DNA from 2 places in the Streptomyces sp. LZ34 genome. Region 2 is predicted to be linked to the other one. Evidence: riboswitches for the same ligand, from Rfam matches in the RefSeq annotation. Region 2 holds a riboswitch; the other holds the start of a gene.
What was found. A riboswitch is a leader RNA that binds a small molecule or an ion and turns the genes downstream of it on or off. The one in region 2 is predicted to bind thiamine pyrophosphate.
Positions count from the first base shown of each region.

Region 1 (7,071 bases), 5.1 Mb from region 2:
GCGCCGCAAGGAGTTCATCAAGGTCGCCAAGAGCAAGGGCGAGGACGCGAAGATCTCGATCCGCAGCGTCCGCCGCAAGGCCAAGGAGTCCATCGACAAGCTGATCAAGGACGGCGAGGTCGGGGAGGACGAGGGCCGCCGTGCCGAGAAGGAGCTCGACGACACCACCGCGAAGTATGTCGCGCAGGTGGATGAGCTGCTCAAGCACAAGGAAGCCGAGCTGCTCGAGGTCTGATGAACGACTCATCCTGGGGGGCTCCGCCGAGCGCCCGCCTCTGGGGACCGGCCCAGCAGGGGCCACCGGCCCAACAAGGGCCCTCTCCCTCGCTTCGCGGCAAGGTGCCCTCGCCCTCGGCGGGTCCCGCGCACGACGTGGGCGAGGCGGCGCAGACTCGGCCCATGCCCACCGTGCCCCACGCAGGCGGAGACCCTTGGGATGCCGCCGACCGTGATCGGGGGGCCGCTCGGCCGAGCGGTCCCCTGTTCCGCGACGACCGGGAGCCGGAGCGCGGGCCGCGGCAGCCCGCCGCGCACCCGCCGACGCCCCCGGACCACCCCGGCGCCACGCCCTCCGACAGCGCCGCTCAGCCCGGCGGGACGGACAGCGCCGACCAGAAGGAGAGGGCCGACGAGACGGGCGGCGCCAAGAAGAAGAGCGCGGGCCGTAATCTGCCCGCCGCGATAGGCGTGGGCGTCGGTCTCGGCGTGATCATCGTCGCCTCGCTGTTCATCTACAAGCCGGTGTTCATCGGCGTCATAGCGGTCGCGGTGGTCGTCGGCCTGTGGGAGCTGACCTCGCGGCTGGCCGAGCGCAAGGACATCCGCGTCCCGCTGGTGCCGCTCGCCGTGGGCGGCGTCGCCATGGTGGTCGCCGGTTACGTGCGCGGTGCGGAGGGCGCGTGGGTGGCGGTGTCGCTGACCGCCCTGGCGGTGCTCGTCTGGCGGATGACCGAGCCGCCCGAGGACTACCTCAGGGATGTCACGGCCGGCGTCTTCGCGGCCTTCTACGTGCCGTTCCTGGCCAGCTTCGTCGCGCTCATGCTCGCGGCCGACGACGGGCCGCGGCGGGTGCTCGTCTTTCTGCTGCTGACCGTGGTCAGCGACACCGGCGCGTACGCGGTCGGCTGGCGCTTCGGCCGCCACAGGCTCGCGCCGCGCATCAGCCCCGGCAAGACCAGGGAGGGGCTGCTGGGCGCGATTGTCTTCGCGATGGTCGCGGGCGCGCTGTGCATGCAGTATCTGATCAAGGGCGGCGCGTGGTGGCAGGGGCTGCTGCTCGGGCTCGCCGTCGCGGTCAGCGCGACCCTCGGTGACCTCGGCGAGTCCATGATCAAGCGCGACCTGGGCATCAAGGACATGGGCAAGCTGCTGCCCGGCCACGGCGGGATCATGGACCGGCTGGACTCCCTGCTGCCCACCGCGCCCGTGGTCTGGCTGCTGATGGTGATCTTCGTGGGCGGTGGCTGACCGGCCCCGTCGCCCCGGCCGTACGGCCTCGTGCCACGCGTGGCACGAGGCCGTACGCACGTCTGCGACACTGGTTGAACCATGCCCAAGCCCGGAGAACTCACATTCGTCGCGCCGCGCGGAGCCAAGAAGCCCCCGCGGCATCTCGCCGACCTCTCGCCCGCCGAGCGCCGCGAGGCCGTCGCCGCCCTCGGCGAGAAGCCCTTCCGCGCCGGCCAGGTATCGCGCCACTACTTCGCCCGCTACAGCCACGACCCGGCTCAGTGGACCGACATCCCGGCCGCCGCGCGCGAGAAGCTGGCGGCCGGGCTGCTGCCGGACCTGATGAGCGTGGTGCGCCACATCAGCTGTGACGACGACACCACCCGTAAGACCCTGTGGCGGCTCTTCGACGGCACGCTCGTGGAGTCCGTGCTGATGCGCTACCCGGACCGGGTCACCATGTGCATTAGCTCCCAGGCGGGCTGCGGCATGAACTGCCCGTTCTGCGCCACCGGCCAGGCGGGCCTGGACCGCAATCTGTCCACCGCCGAGATCGTGCACCAGATCGTCGACGGGATGCGGGCGCTGCGGGATGGAGAGATCCCGGGCGGTCCGGCGCGGCTGTCCAACATCGTCTTCATGGGCATGGGCGAGCCGCTCGCCAACTACAACCGGGTCGTCGGCGCCATCCGCAGGCTGACGGACCCGGAGCCGGACGGCCTCGGCCTGTCCCAGCGCGGCATCACCGTCTCGACCGTCGGGCTGGTCCCGGCGATGCTGCGCTTCGCCGACGAGGGCTTCAAGTGCCGTCTCGCGGTGTCGCTGCACGCGCCCGACGACGAGCTGCGCGACACGCTCGTCCCGGTCAACACCCGCTGGAAGGTCCGCGAGGTTCTGGACGCGGCGTGGGAGTACGCGGAGAAGTCGGGCCGTCGCGTCTCCATCGAGTACGCCCTGATCAGGGACATCAACGACCAGGCGTGGCGGGCCGACCTGCTGGGCCGGCTGCTGAAGGGCCGCCGGGTGCACGTCAACCTGATCCCGCTCAACCCGACGCCCGGCTCCAAGTGGACCGCGTCCAGGCCCGAGGACGAGAAGGCGTTCGTGGCCGCCCTGGAGGCACACGGCGTGCCCGTGACCGTCCGGGACACCCGGGGGCAGGAGATCGACGGGGCGTGCGGGCAGCTGGCGGCGGCCGAGCGCTGAGGGCCGGCTGATACGGTGCCCTGGCACCACCTCGTACACACATGAACATCTCGTACAAGTGAACATTCCGACAGGGGAGCGCGAACAGCGCTGAGAGTGCGGCCCGGCCGCAGACCCTCGGACCTGATCCGGGTCATACCGGCGTAGGGAGTCAGCCTCATATGAACAGCCGTCTTCGGCATGCCGTCGTCGCCGCCCTCTTCGGCTCGCTCGGCCTCACCACGCTCGTCGCCTGCGGCGAGGACTCCTCCGGCTCCTCCGGCGGCTCCGGCTCCAAGACCGTGAAGCTGGTCTCGCACGACTCGTTCGCCGCGTCGAAGGCCGTGCTGAACGAGTTCACCCGGCAGACCGGTTACAAGGTGCAGGTGGTGGCCGGCGGCGACGCCGGGGCGGCCGTCAACCAGGCGATACTCTCCAAGTCGCACCCCCAGGGCGACGTCTTCTTCGGCGTCGACAACACCCTGCTCTCCCGCGCGCTCGACAACGACCTGTTCACCCCCTACCGGGCCAAGGGCCTGGACAAGGTCCCGGCGGCCCTCCAGCTCGACGCGGCCGAGCACCGCGTGACCCCGGTCGACTTCGGCGACATCTGCGTCAACTACGACCGCGAGTACTTCGCCGACAAGAAGCTGGCCCCGCCGAAGACCTTCGACGACCTGACCAAGCCCGCCTACAAGAACCTTCTGGTCACCGAGAACGCGGCCACCTCCTCTCCCGGCCTGGCGTTCCTCCTGGGCACGGCCGCCCGGTACGGCGACGACGGCTGGCAGGGCTACTGGAAGAAGCTCAGGGCCAACGGCGTCGAGGTCGTCGACGGCTGGGAGCAGGCGTACTACGACCGCTTCTCCGGCTCGGCGGGCGGCGCCAAGGGCGACCGGCCGCTGGTCGTCTCGTACGCCTCCAGCCCGCCCGCCGAGGTCGTCGATGCCAAGCCGCGGCCCGCGCAGGCCCCTACAGGGGTCGCGACGGGAACCTGTTTCCGGCAGGTGGAATTCGCCGGACTCCTGAAGGGCGCGTCGAACACCAAGGGCGGCAAGGCGCTGCTGGACTTTCTGCTGACGAAGCGGTTCCAGGAGGACGTGCCGCTCAACATGTACGTCAACCCGGCCCGCGCGGATGCGAAGCTGCCCGAGCTGTTCACGAAGTACGGCGTGAAGGTCGCCGACTCGGCCACCCTGGACCCCCGGAAGATCGCCAAGAACCGTGACCAGTGGGTCAAGGCATGGTCCTCGCTCGTCCTGTAAAGCGCCGCGAGCCCTCCGCGAAGACGGCGGGCGGGCCGGCCGAGGAGCGCCCCGGGCGGCGGCGCGCGCATCCGCGTCGCGGGGCGGCGCTGCGGCTGGCCCTGATGGCCGTGCCCGCCGCCTTCTTCGCGCTGTTCTTCGTCTACCCGGTGGCCGCCATCGTCGCCCGCGGACTGCGCGACCGCGGCCAGTGGCGGCTGGGCCGCATCGGCGAGGTGCTCACCGACCCGGCGGTCCTGGACATCCTGTGGTTCACCGGCTGGCAGGCGGTCGCCTCCACCGCCCTGACCCTGGCGGTCGCGCTGCCCGGCGCGTATGTCTTCGCCCGCTTCGCCTTCCCCGGCAAGCGGCTGCTGCGCGCCGTGGTGACCGTCCCCTTCGTCCTGCCGACCGTCGTCGCGGGCTCGGCGTTCCTGGCCCTGCTCGGCCGCGGCGGGCTGCTGGACAGCCTGTGGGGGGTGCGGCTCGACACCACCGTCTGGGCGATCCTCCTCGCGCATGTCTTCTTCAACTACGCGGTGGTGGTACGGACCGTCGGCGGGCTGTGGGCCCAGCTCGACCCGCGGCAGGAGGAGGCCGCGCGAGTGCTCGGCGCGAGCCGCCTGGCCGCGTGGCGGCGGGTGACGCTGCCGGCGCTGGCGCCCGCCGTGGCCGCCGCCGCCCTGATGGTCTTCCTGTTCACCTTCACCTCCTTCGGCGTCGTCCAGATCCTCGGCGGCCCCCGGTACGCCACCCTGGAGGTCGCGATCTACCGGGAGACCGCCCAGCTCCTCGACCTGCCGACCGCCGCCGTGCTGACCCTGGTCCAGTTCGCGGCGGTGGCCGCGGTCCTGGCCCTGCACGCGTGGACCGTACGGCGCCGCGAGGGCGCCCTGAAGCTGGTCGCCCCCGAACAGACCGCGCGCCGCCCCCGGGGCGCGGCCCAGTGGGCGCTGCTGTGGGGCGTGCTCGCCGTGGTGGCGCTGCTGATCCTGCTGCCGCTCGGAGTCCTGGTCGAGCGGTCCCTGGACGCCCCCGGCGGCTACGGACTCGGCTACTACCGCGCCTTGCAGTCGGCGGCGGACAGCGGCGGCACGTTTTTCGTCGCCCCTATGGACGCCCTCTGGAACTCCCTGCGCTACGCCGCCGTGGCGACCGCCTTCGCGGTCGTCGTGGGCGGCCTGGCGGCCGCGGCGCTGACCAGAAAAGCGGGCAGACTGGTGCGGGGGTTCGACGCGCTGCTGATGCTGCCGCTGGGCACCTCCGCCGTCACCGTCGGCTTCGGTTTTCTCATCGCCCTGGACGAGCCGCCGCTGGACCTGCGCGCCTCATGGATCCTCGTACCGCTCGCGCAGGCCCTGGTGGGCGTGCCCTTCGTCGTACGGACCATGCTGCCCGTGCTGCGCGCGGTGGACCACCGGCTGCGGGAGGCGGCGGCCGTGCTCGGCGCGTCCCCGCTGCGGGCCTGGCGGGAGGTGGACCTGCCGCTGGTCGCACGGGCCCTCGGGGTCGCGGCGGGCTTCGCCTTCGCCGTCTCGCTCGGCGAGTTCGGGGCGACGGTCTTCATCGCCCGGCCCGATCACCCGACCCTCCCGGTGGCCGTCGCCCGCTTCCTCGGCCGGGCCGGGCAGCTCAACTACGGCCAGGCCATGGCCCTGAGCACGATTCTGATGCTGGTGTGCGCGGGCTCCCTGCTGGTACTGGAGCGCATCCGCACCGACCGTTCGGGGGAGTTCTGATGACGCTGCTGCGACTGGACGAGGTCACCGTCCGCTACGGCGAGCGCGCGGCCCTGGACACCGTGGACCTCGAGGTCGCCGAGCACGAGACGGTGTCGGTGCTGGGGCCGAGCGGCGGCGGCAAGTCGACGCTGCTGCGCGTGGTGGCGGGCCTGGAGCGGGCCCACACCGGCCGCGTGTGGCTGGCCGGGCGGGACCAGGCGGGGGTGCCCACCCACCGGCGCGGCGTGGGCCTGATGTTCCAGGACCACCAGCTCTTCCCGCAGCGGGACGTGGGCGGGAACGTCGCCTTCGGGCTGCGGATGCGCAAGGTGGCGCGCGCCGAGGCGGAGCGCCGGGTCGCCGAGCTGCTGGAGCTGGTCGGCCTGCCCGGCGCGCAGCGGCGCGCGGTCGCCTCGCTGTCCGGCGGCGAGCAGCAGCGGGTCGCGCTGGCCCGCGCCCTGGCCCCACGGCCCAAGCTGCTGATGCTGGACGAGCCGCTGGGCCAGCTCGACCGCGGGCTGCGGGAGCGGCTGGTGGTCGAACTGCGCCAGCTCTTCGGCGAGCTGGGCACCACGGTCCTCGCGGTCACCCACGACCAGGGGGAGGCCTTCGCGCTCGCGGACCGGGTGGTGGTGATGGACGGCGGGCGCATCGCACAGACCGGCACCCCGCTGGAGGTGTGGCAGCGGCCCGCCACCGAGTTCGTCGCGCGCTTCCTCGGCTTCGACAACGTGGTTGACGCCACCGTGCGCGGCGGGAGCGCCGACACCCGCTGGGGCGAGCTGCCCGTGCCCGACACCACCCCGCCGGGGCCGTGCCGGCTGCTGGTCCGCCCGGCCGGGGTGCGGCTCACCTCTCCCGAACAGGGCCTGCCCTGCACGGTGACGGCGCGCACCTTCCGCGGCGACCGCGTGGCCCTCGTCCTGCAGCCCCAGGGAGCGCCGCGCCTGGAGGCGGCGTGCGCGCTGCGGGACGCGCCGAAGGAGGGGGAGCGGGTCGGCGTCGCGTTCGACGCGGGCGACGTGGTGGTGCTGGGCGCGGGCTCGTAACCGCGCGGGGGGCGTCACCGCGCCGCACAGGGGTCGTGGCCATGGGGCTTGTCGCCATGGGGTTCGTCGGCGCCCCACCCACCGCCCGGTGCTGCTCGAGCAGTCCGTCGAGGTGGTCCAGGGTCGGCTGCGGGGACATGGGCGCCCACTCGCCGGGCGGCGCGCCGGAGTCGCCGGGAGGAGTCCGCAACACGCCCAGCGGCCGCCGCAGATCATCCACGAGTGCCGCGGGACAGGCATCGGCGCCGCGGCCGCACAGCCGGTCGGCACCGCTCCGGTGGCCCAGGGGTGGGCGGGGGAGTCGGCCCGGGCGCGCGGCCGCCGCCCGTGGAAGGTGCTCATGGCGCGATTCTTCGTACCGCGGTGGCGGGCCGCGTCAGCGTGTCAGGGACGCCGTGGTCTTCGCGCGCGGCCGCCCTACTT
Region 1 is NZ_CM132680.1:4,132,526-4,139,596, reverse strand. Features, by position in the region: gene frr (ribosome recycling factor) at 1-235, shown strand, start outside; gene ACWY4P_RS16010 (phosphatidate cytidylyltransferase) at 235-1,467, shown strand; gene rlmN (23S rRNA (adenine(2503)-C(2))-methyltransferase RlmN) at 1,549-2,655, shown strand; TPP riboswitch at 2,718-2,822, shown strand; gene ACWY4P_RS16000 (thiamine ABC transporter substrate-binding protein) at 2,817-3,899, shown strand; gene ACWY4P_RS15995 (ABC transporter permease) at 4,004-5,617, shown strand; gene ACWY4P_RS15990 (ABC transporter ATP-binding protein) at 5,617-6,648, shown strand; gene ACWY4P_RS15985 (hypothetical protein) at 6,737-7,071, shown strand, end outside.
Region 1: it holds a riboswitch for thiamine pyrophosphate, as region 2 does, so the genes downstream of both, ACWY4P_RS16000 (thiamine ABC transporter substrate-binding protein) here and thiO (glycine oxidase ThiO) in region 2, are expected to answer to the same signal.

Region 2 (7,071 bases):
GCCAGCAGGGCCCGGTGCAGAAGTAGTCGACGCCCGGCTCGGCGGCCGCGGCCTCTGCCTCGGCCGGCGCGTGGGTGGACCGCCCGATCAGCACGTCCGCGCCGAGGATCGCGCGCGCCGCCGGGACCGGCAGGTCGCCCTGGCCCAGGTGCAGCACGTCGGCGCCGACGGCGTGGGCGACGTCCGCCCGGTCGTTGACCGCCAGCAGCTTGCCGTGGCGGCGGCAGGCGTCGGCGAACACCGCGAGGTGGTCGAGCTCCTCGCGGGCCTCCATGCCCTTGTCGCGCAGCTGGACGATGTCCACCCCCGATCCCAGGACGGCGTCCAGGAACTCCGGCAGATCGCCCTGGCGCCGGCGCGCGTCGGTGCACAGATAGAGCCGGGCGTCGGCGAGCTGCTCGCGGGCGGTGGTGGCGGCCATCGGGACGGCTTTCCCCCTGGGTCGGCGGCGTGTCTGCCGCGTTGTGGCGGTGGCGGTGTGTCGGCGGCGTACGGACCGGAGCGGCCGGCCCGTACGCCGCGGGTGATGAATCAGGCAGTACGGATGAGCGGTACGGATGAGACGGGTATGGGTCAGACGGGTATGGGTCAGACGGTACGGGTCAGACGGTACGGAGGGCGCGGCGGTGGGTCAGCCGTGGCTCAGACGGCGAGCGCCTGGGCGCGGCGCTTGACCTCGGTGCCGCGATTCTCGTGCAGGGCCTGGGCCGGGGTGCCGGGCAGGCTCGGGTCCGGGGTGAAGAGCCACTCCAGCATTTCTTCGTCGCTGAAGCCGTCGTCCTTCAGCAGCGTCAGAGTGCCCACCAGGCCCTTGACGACCTTTCCGTCACCGATGAACTCGGTGGGCACCTGGAGCACGTGGTTCTCGCCACGGCGCACCGCGATCAGCTGACCCTCCTTGACCAGCTGCCGCACGCGCGTCACCTCGACACCGAGCCGTTCGGCGACGTCGGGGAGGGTGAGCCAGGCGGGGACGAGAGCATCGATCTTTGCGTCAATCTCGGTCACGGGACAAGCCTGCCATCTGGGACTGACAGTGGGTAGTCGGGCGCCGGGCACCGGCGCCGGTACGCCGCCGTCCGCCGGCCCTCGGCCGAGGTCACCGCCGGGGCGCGCCGGGGGTCACAGGACCGCCGACTTGAGCGGCACCGACGGGTCCGCGGCGTGGACGCGGTCCAGCCGGGAGCCCTGTTCGATCAGCTTGCGGCCCTGGGCCAGATCGCGCGGACGGCCGACGGCCAGCAGGGCGACCAGCGCCCCCTCGCGCAGCCAGCACACCGACCAGGCCGCGCCCTGCGGGTCGCCGCGCCAGACGAGTTCGTCGGCGGCGGCGTGGTGGCCCACGTACTGCACGAAGCGGCCGAACTGCTCGGACCAGAAATACGGCACCGGGTCGTAGACCGAACCGGTGAAGTGCGCGGTCCGGCTGCCGACCACATTGGCGGCGACGGTGCGCGGCCCCTGGAGGGCGTTGTCCCAGTGGTGCACCAGCAGCCGCTCGCCGTAGCGGCCGGAGGGGAACGACGCACAGTCGCCGACGGCGTAGACGTCGGGCGCCGAGGTGCGCAGCTGTTCGTCGGCGGCCACGGACCGGTCCGGGGCCAGCTCGACGCCCGAGCCCGCCAGCCAGCCTGTGGCGGGCCGCGCCCCGATGCCGACGACCACCGCGTCCGCGTGCAGCCGGGTGCCGTCTTCGAGCAGCACCCCCTGCTCGTCCACGGCGGCCACCTGCGCGCCGGTGACCAGCTCGACGCCGTAGTCGGCGTACCAGCCCGCCATGGGGGCCGCGACCTCGGCCGGGAGGGCGCCCGCCAGCGGACGGTCCGCGGCCTCCACGACGGTCACGGCACAGCCCGCCTCGCGCGCCGCCGTGGCGAACTCCGCGCCGATCCAGCCCGCCCCGACCACCACGATCTCGCGCTGCCCGGCGAGCACCGGGCGCAACCGCTCCGCGTCGTCGAGCGTGCGCAGCAGATGCACACCGGGCGCGCCCTCGCCACCGGGCAGGGTGATCGGCTCGGCGCCGGTGGCGATCACCAGGACGTCGTACGGCACCGGGCCCGACGCGGTCTCCAGCCGCCGCGCGCCGGTGTCCAGACCGGTGACGGACACCCCGAGCCGCAGCTCGACGCCGAGCGCGGCGAAGTCCACGTCGAAGGCCGAGCCCTCGGCCTTGCCGAGCAGCACGGCTTTGGACAGCGGCGGCCGGTCGTACGGCTGGTGCGCCTCGGCGCCGAGCAGCAGAATGCCGCCGGTCCAGCCCTGGTCGCGCAGCGCGACGGCGGTCTGCACCCCGGCCATTCCCGCGCCGACGATCACCACCTGCTGCCCGCTGCCTCCCGGGGACGCCGACTTCGTCGTCTCATCGCTCACACGATCACTGTAGGGCGGCGCGCGGGGCCCACCGGACAACCGGCGGACGAGATCTCCAGCACAGAAGCACAGAAGCACAGAAGCGGCCGGGGCGGGGCGCCCGGAGGGGCTCGCCCTTCCTGGCGGTTCCGGCCTCGTACTAAGGTGGCGGGACGAAGCACTCGCGGGAGCCCGGACGCAGCGGGCTGAGAGGGAGGCTGAAGCGGCCTCCGACCGTACGAACCTGATCCGGGTCATGCCGGCGAAGGGAGGGGCGTCACGCCCATGCACGCATCGCGCACACCCTCACGTACGCGGTCACGCACGCAGCCGGACGGGCCGTACGACGCGCTGGTCGTCGGAGGCGGCGTCATCGGCCTGGTCACGGCGTGGCGGGCGGCCCAGCGGGGCTTGCGCACCGCCGTCGCCGACCCGGCGCCGGGCGGCGGCGCGGCCCAGGTGGCGGCGGGGATGCTCGCGGCCGTCACCGAGCTCCACTACGGCGAGCAGACGCTGCTGGCCCTCAACCTGGCCTCCGCGCGCCGCTATCCGGACTTCGTGGCCGAGCTGGAGGAGGCCAGCGGCCAGGACGTCGGCTACCGCGCCTGCGGCACGCTCGCCGTGGCCTTCGACCCCGACGACCGCGCCCAGCTGCGCGAACTCCATGACTTCCAGCGGCGGCTCGGGCTGGAGTCGCAGTGGTTGACGGGGCGCGAATGCCGGCGCCTGGAGCCGATGCTCGCGCCGGGCGTGCGCGGCGGCCTGCGCGTGGACGGGGACCACCAGGTCGACCCGCGGCGGCTGGCGGCGGCGCTGCTGACGGCGTGCGAGCGGGCCGGCGTGGTCTTCCACCGCGCCCGCGCGGAGCGGCTCACGCTCGCGGCGGACCGCGCGACCGGCGTCGAACTCGCCGACGGCACACGGCTGGCGGCCGAGCGGACCGTGCTGGCCGCGGGCAGCTTCAGCGGGCGGCTCGTGGGCGTCCCCGAGGACGCGCTGCCCCCCGTACGCCCCGTCAAGGGCCAGGTGCTGCGGCTGCGCGTGCCGCCCGCGTACGCGCCGTTCCTGTCCCGGACCGTGCGGGCCGAGGTGCGCGGCGGGCATGTCTATCTGGTGCCGCGCGAGAACGGTGAGCTGGTCGTCGGCGCCACCTCGGAAGAGCTCGGCTGGGACACCACGGTCACCGCGGGCGGCGTCTACGAACTGCTGCGCGACGCGCATGAGCTGGTGCCCGGCATCACCGAGCTGCCGCTCGTCGAGACCTGCGCCGGGCTGCGCCCCGGCTCCCCCGACAACGCGCCGCTGCTCGGCCCGAGCGCGCTGCCCGGCCTGCTCGTGGCCACCGGCCACTACCGCAACGGCATCCTCCTCACCCCCGTCACGGGCGACGTGATGGCCGAGGTGCTGACGCACGGCGAACCCCCGGACGAGGCCCGCCCGTTCTCCCCGCGGCGCTTCCCGGCCGACCGCCCCACCGCCACCCCCGCACCGCAGGAGCAGCCCACATGAGCGTGTCCATGACCGTCTCCGTGAACGGCGAGCCCCGCCGGCTCCCCGGCGGCACCACCCTCGACCTGCTGGTCGCGGAGCTGACCCCGGCGCGCTCGGGGGTCGCCGCGGCCGTCAACGAACAGGTCGTCCCGCGCGGCCAGTGGCCCGCCACCCCGCTCGGCGACGGGGACCGGGTCGAGGTCCTCACCGCGGTCCAAGGAGGCTGAACCCCAGATGGCCGACACCATGCACGACACGACCCACGACGCGACCCACGACGCGGCGTACGCCACTGTCCGCCCCGAACCGGCGCCGGACCCGCTCACCATCGCGGGGACCGCCTTCTCCTCCCGCCTGATCATGGGCACCGGCGGCGCGCCCAGCCTGGAGGTCATGGAGCGCTCGCTGCTCGCCTCCGGTACGGAGCTCACCACCGTCGCGATGCGCCGCCTGGACCCCACCGTGCAGGGCTCGGTCCTGTCGGTGCTCGACCGGCACGGCATCCGCGTGCTGCCCAACACCGCCGGGTGCTTCACGGCCGGCGAGGCGGTGCTGACGGCCCGGCTGGCGAGGGAGGCGCTGGGCACCGACTGGGTCAAGCTGGAGGTGGTGGCCGACGAGCGCACCCTGCTCCCCGACCCGGTCGAGCTGCTGGACGCCGCCGAGACACTGGTCGACGACGGCTTCACCGTCCTGCCGTACACCAATGACGACCCGGTCCTGGCCCGCCGGCTGGAGGACGTGGGCTGCGCCGCGATCATGCCGCTGGGCTCCCCCATCGGCTCGGGTCTCGGCATCCGCAATCCGCACAACTTCCAGCTGATCGTCGAGCGCGCCACGGTCCCGGTGATCCTGGACGCGGGGGCGGGCACCGCCTCGGACGCCGCGCTCGCCATGGAGCTGGGCTGCGCGGCGGTGATGCTCGCGTCCGCCGTCACCCGCGCCCAGGAGCCCGTCCTGATGGCCGAGGCCATGCGGCACGCGGTCCGGGCCGGCCGGCTGGCCCACCGCGCCGGCCGCATCCCGCGCCGCCATTTCGCCCACGCCTCCTCACCCGCGGAGGGGTTGGCCTCGCTGGACCCGGAGCGCCCTGCCTTCGGGTAGGCCGGGGAGCGGTTAGCGTGGTGGCATGGTGGCCGACCGGATCGAGCGCGAGGTGTACATCCAAGCGCCCGTCGACCGCGTATGGCGGGTGCTGACGACCCCCGAGCACATCCGCGTCTGGTACGCGTTCGAAGGGTGCGAGATCGACCCGCGCCCCGGCGGGACGCTCCGCTTCCGCTGGGACGAACAGGGGGAGTTCCACGGCAGGGTGGAGAAGTCGGTGCCGGACGCGCTGTTCCGCTTCCGGCTCGCCAGAGAGCCGGACCGCCCCCTGGGCGCGGAACCGGGCGACTCGACCCTGGTGGAGTTCGCGCTCTCCGCCGAGGGCCACGGCACCCGGCTCCGCCTGGCCGAGAGCGGCATCCGGGAGCTCGCGGTCCCCGACGGCGCGAAGGCCAAGCACGCGGAGTACGCCGCCGCGACATGGACCACCGCGCTGGAGGAGCTGGCCGCGCTGGCCGCCGCGTCGCACAACTGAGGCGCGCTTACAGGCACACTCATCACCAAGGCGCGCGAGCAGGCACAACAGGGGCGAAGCCGACCCCGCGGCGGCGCCCGGTGTCACTGTTCGGCACCAGTCCCGCGCCCGCGCCTCGCAGGTGACCTTGCGTGTCGTCATCGGCTCGTAGACTGCTCTCTCGTGGATACGACCCTGCATGACCCCCTGGTCGGACAGCTGCTCGACGGCCGCTATCGCGTCGAGGCGCGCATCGCCGTGGGCGGCATGGCGACGGTCTACCGGGCCGTCGACACGCGGCTCGACCGTGTGCTGGCCCTCAAGGTGATGCATCAGTCGCTCGCCACCGACGACGCCTTCGTCGAGCGCTTCATCCGCGAGGCGAAATCCGTGGCCAGACTCGCCCACCCCAATGTGGTGGGCGTCTTCGACCAGGGCACCGACGGCTCCCACGTCTATCTCGCGATGGAGTACGTCGCCGGGTGCACGCTGCGCGATGTGCTGCGTGAGCGCGGCGCGCTGCAGCCGCGGGCCGCGCTGGACATCCTGGAGCCGGTGCTGGCCGCGCTCGGGGCGGCGCACCGCGCGGGGTTCGTCCACCGGGACATGAAGCCGGAGAACGTGCTGATCGGCGACGACGGCCGGGTGAAGGTCGCCGACTTCGGGCTGGTGCGGGCCGTGGACACCAACACCAGCGCCTCCACCGGCACCCTGCTGGGCACCGTCTCCTATCTCGCGCCCGAGCAGATCGAGCACGGCACGGCCGACACCCGGGCCGACGTCTACGCCTGCGGCGTGGTGCTCTACGAGATGCTGACCGGCGCCAAGCCGCACACCGGCGCCACCCCGGCGCAGGTCCTCTACCAGCGGCTGAACGAGGACGTGCCGCCGCCGTCCGCCATCGCGCCGGGGGTCGCACCGCAGCTGGACGACCTGGTCGCCGCGGCCACCGCGCGCGAGCTCGGGCAGCGCCCCGCCGACGCGGTCGAGCTGCTCGGCGTCGCGCGGACCGCGCGCGCCGCGCTGACCGACGAGCAGCTCGACGCCGTGCCCCCGCAGGCCAAGGCGGACACGCACGACGGCTCCGAGGACCGTACGAGCGTGATCCCGCGCCCGGTCGGCGGCATCGGAGGGCCGGTGCCCGCCGACGAGCAGCAGCTGAATCTCACCAGCAGGCTGGAGCTGCCGCCACAGCCGCCGCAGGCCGACCGTCCCCGGCGGTCCGCCGGCCGCGGCCGTCTGCCGCGCCGCGGGGTCGTGACCATCGTGGTCGGGCTGCTGCTCGCGCTCGGCCTCGGGGTGGGCATCTGGTACATCAATTCCGGCCAGTTCACCAAGGTGCCCTATGTGCTGGGCAAGTCCGAGGCGGACGCCCGGAAGAAGCTGAAGGACGCCGGGCTCGAGGTGAAGGTCACCCGGGAGTTCAGCGATGTCGTGGACAAGGGCAAGGTCGTCAAGACCGACCCGGGCGGCGGCAAGCGGATCCGCGACACCGGCACGGTGACGATCCACATCTCCGACGGGCCGCCGCGCACCAAGGTGCCGAATGTCGTGGGCATGCCGATCAAGCAGGCGAAGCAGCAGATCTCGGACGCGAATCTGTCCGTCGGCGAGGTGACCAAGACCTTCAGCGACGAGACGCCGCAGGGCTCGGTGCTCAGCACCGA
Region 2 is NZ_CM132680.1:9,234,721-9,241,791, reverse strand. Features, by position in the region: gene thiE (thiamine phosphate synthase) at 1-421, opposite strand, end outside; gene ACWY4P_RS39360 (Rv2175c family DNA-binding protein) at 643-1,008, opposite strand; gene ACWY4P_RS39355 (NAD(P)/FAD-dependent oxidoreductase) at 1,123-2,301, opposite strand; TPP riboswitch at 2,527-2,641, shown strand; gene thiO (glycine oxidase ThiO) at 2,638-3,861, shown strand; gene thiS (sulfur carrier protein ThiS) at 3,870-4,070, shown strand; gene ACWY4P_RS39340 (thiazole synthase) at 4,204-4,947, shown strand; gene ACWY4P_RS39335 (SRPBCC domain-containing protein) at 4,973-5,425, shown strand; gene pknB (Stk1 family PASTA domain-containing Ser/Thr kinase) at 5,588-7,071, shown strand, end outside.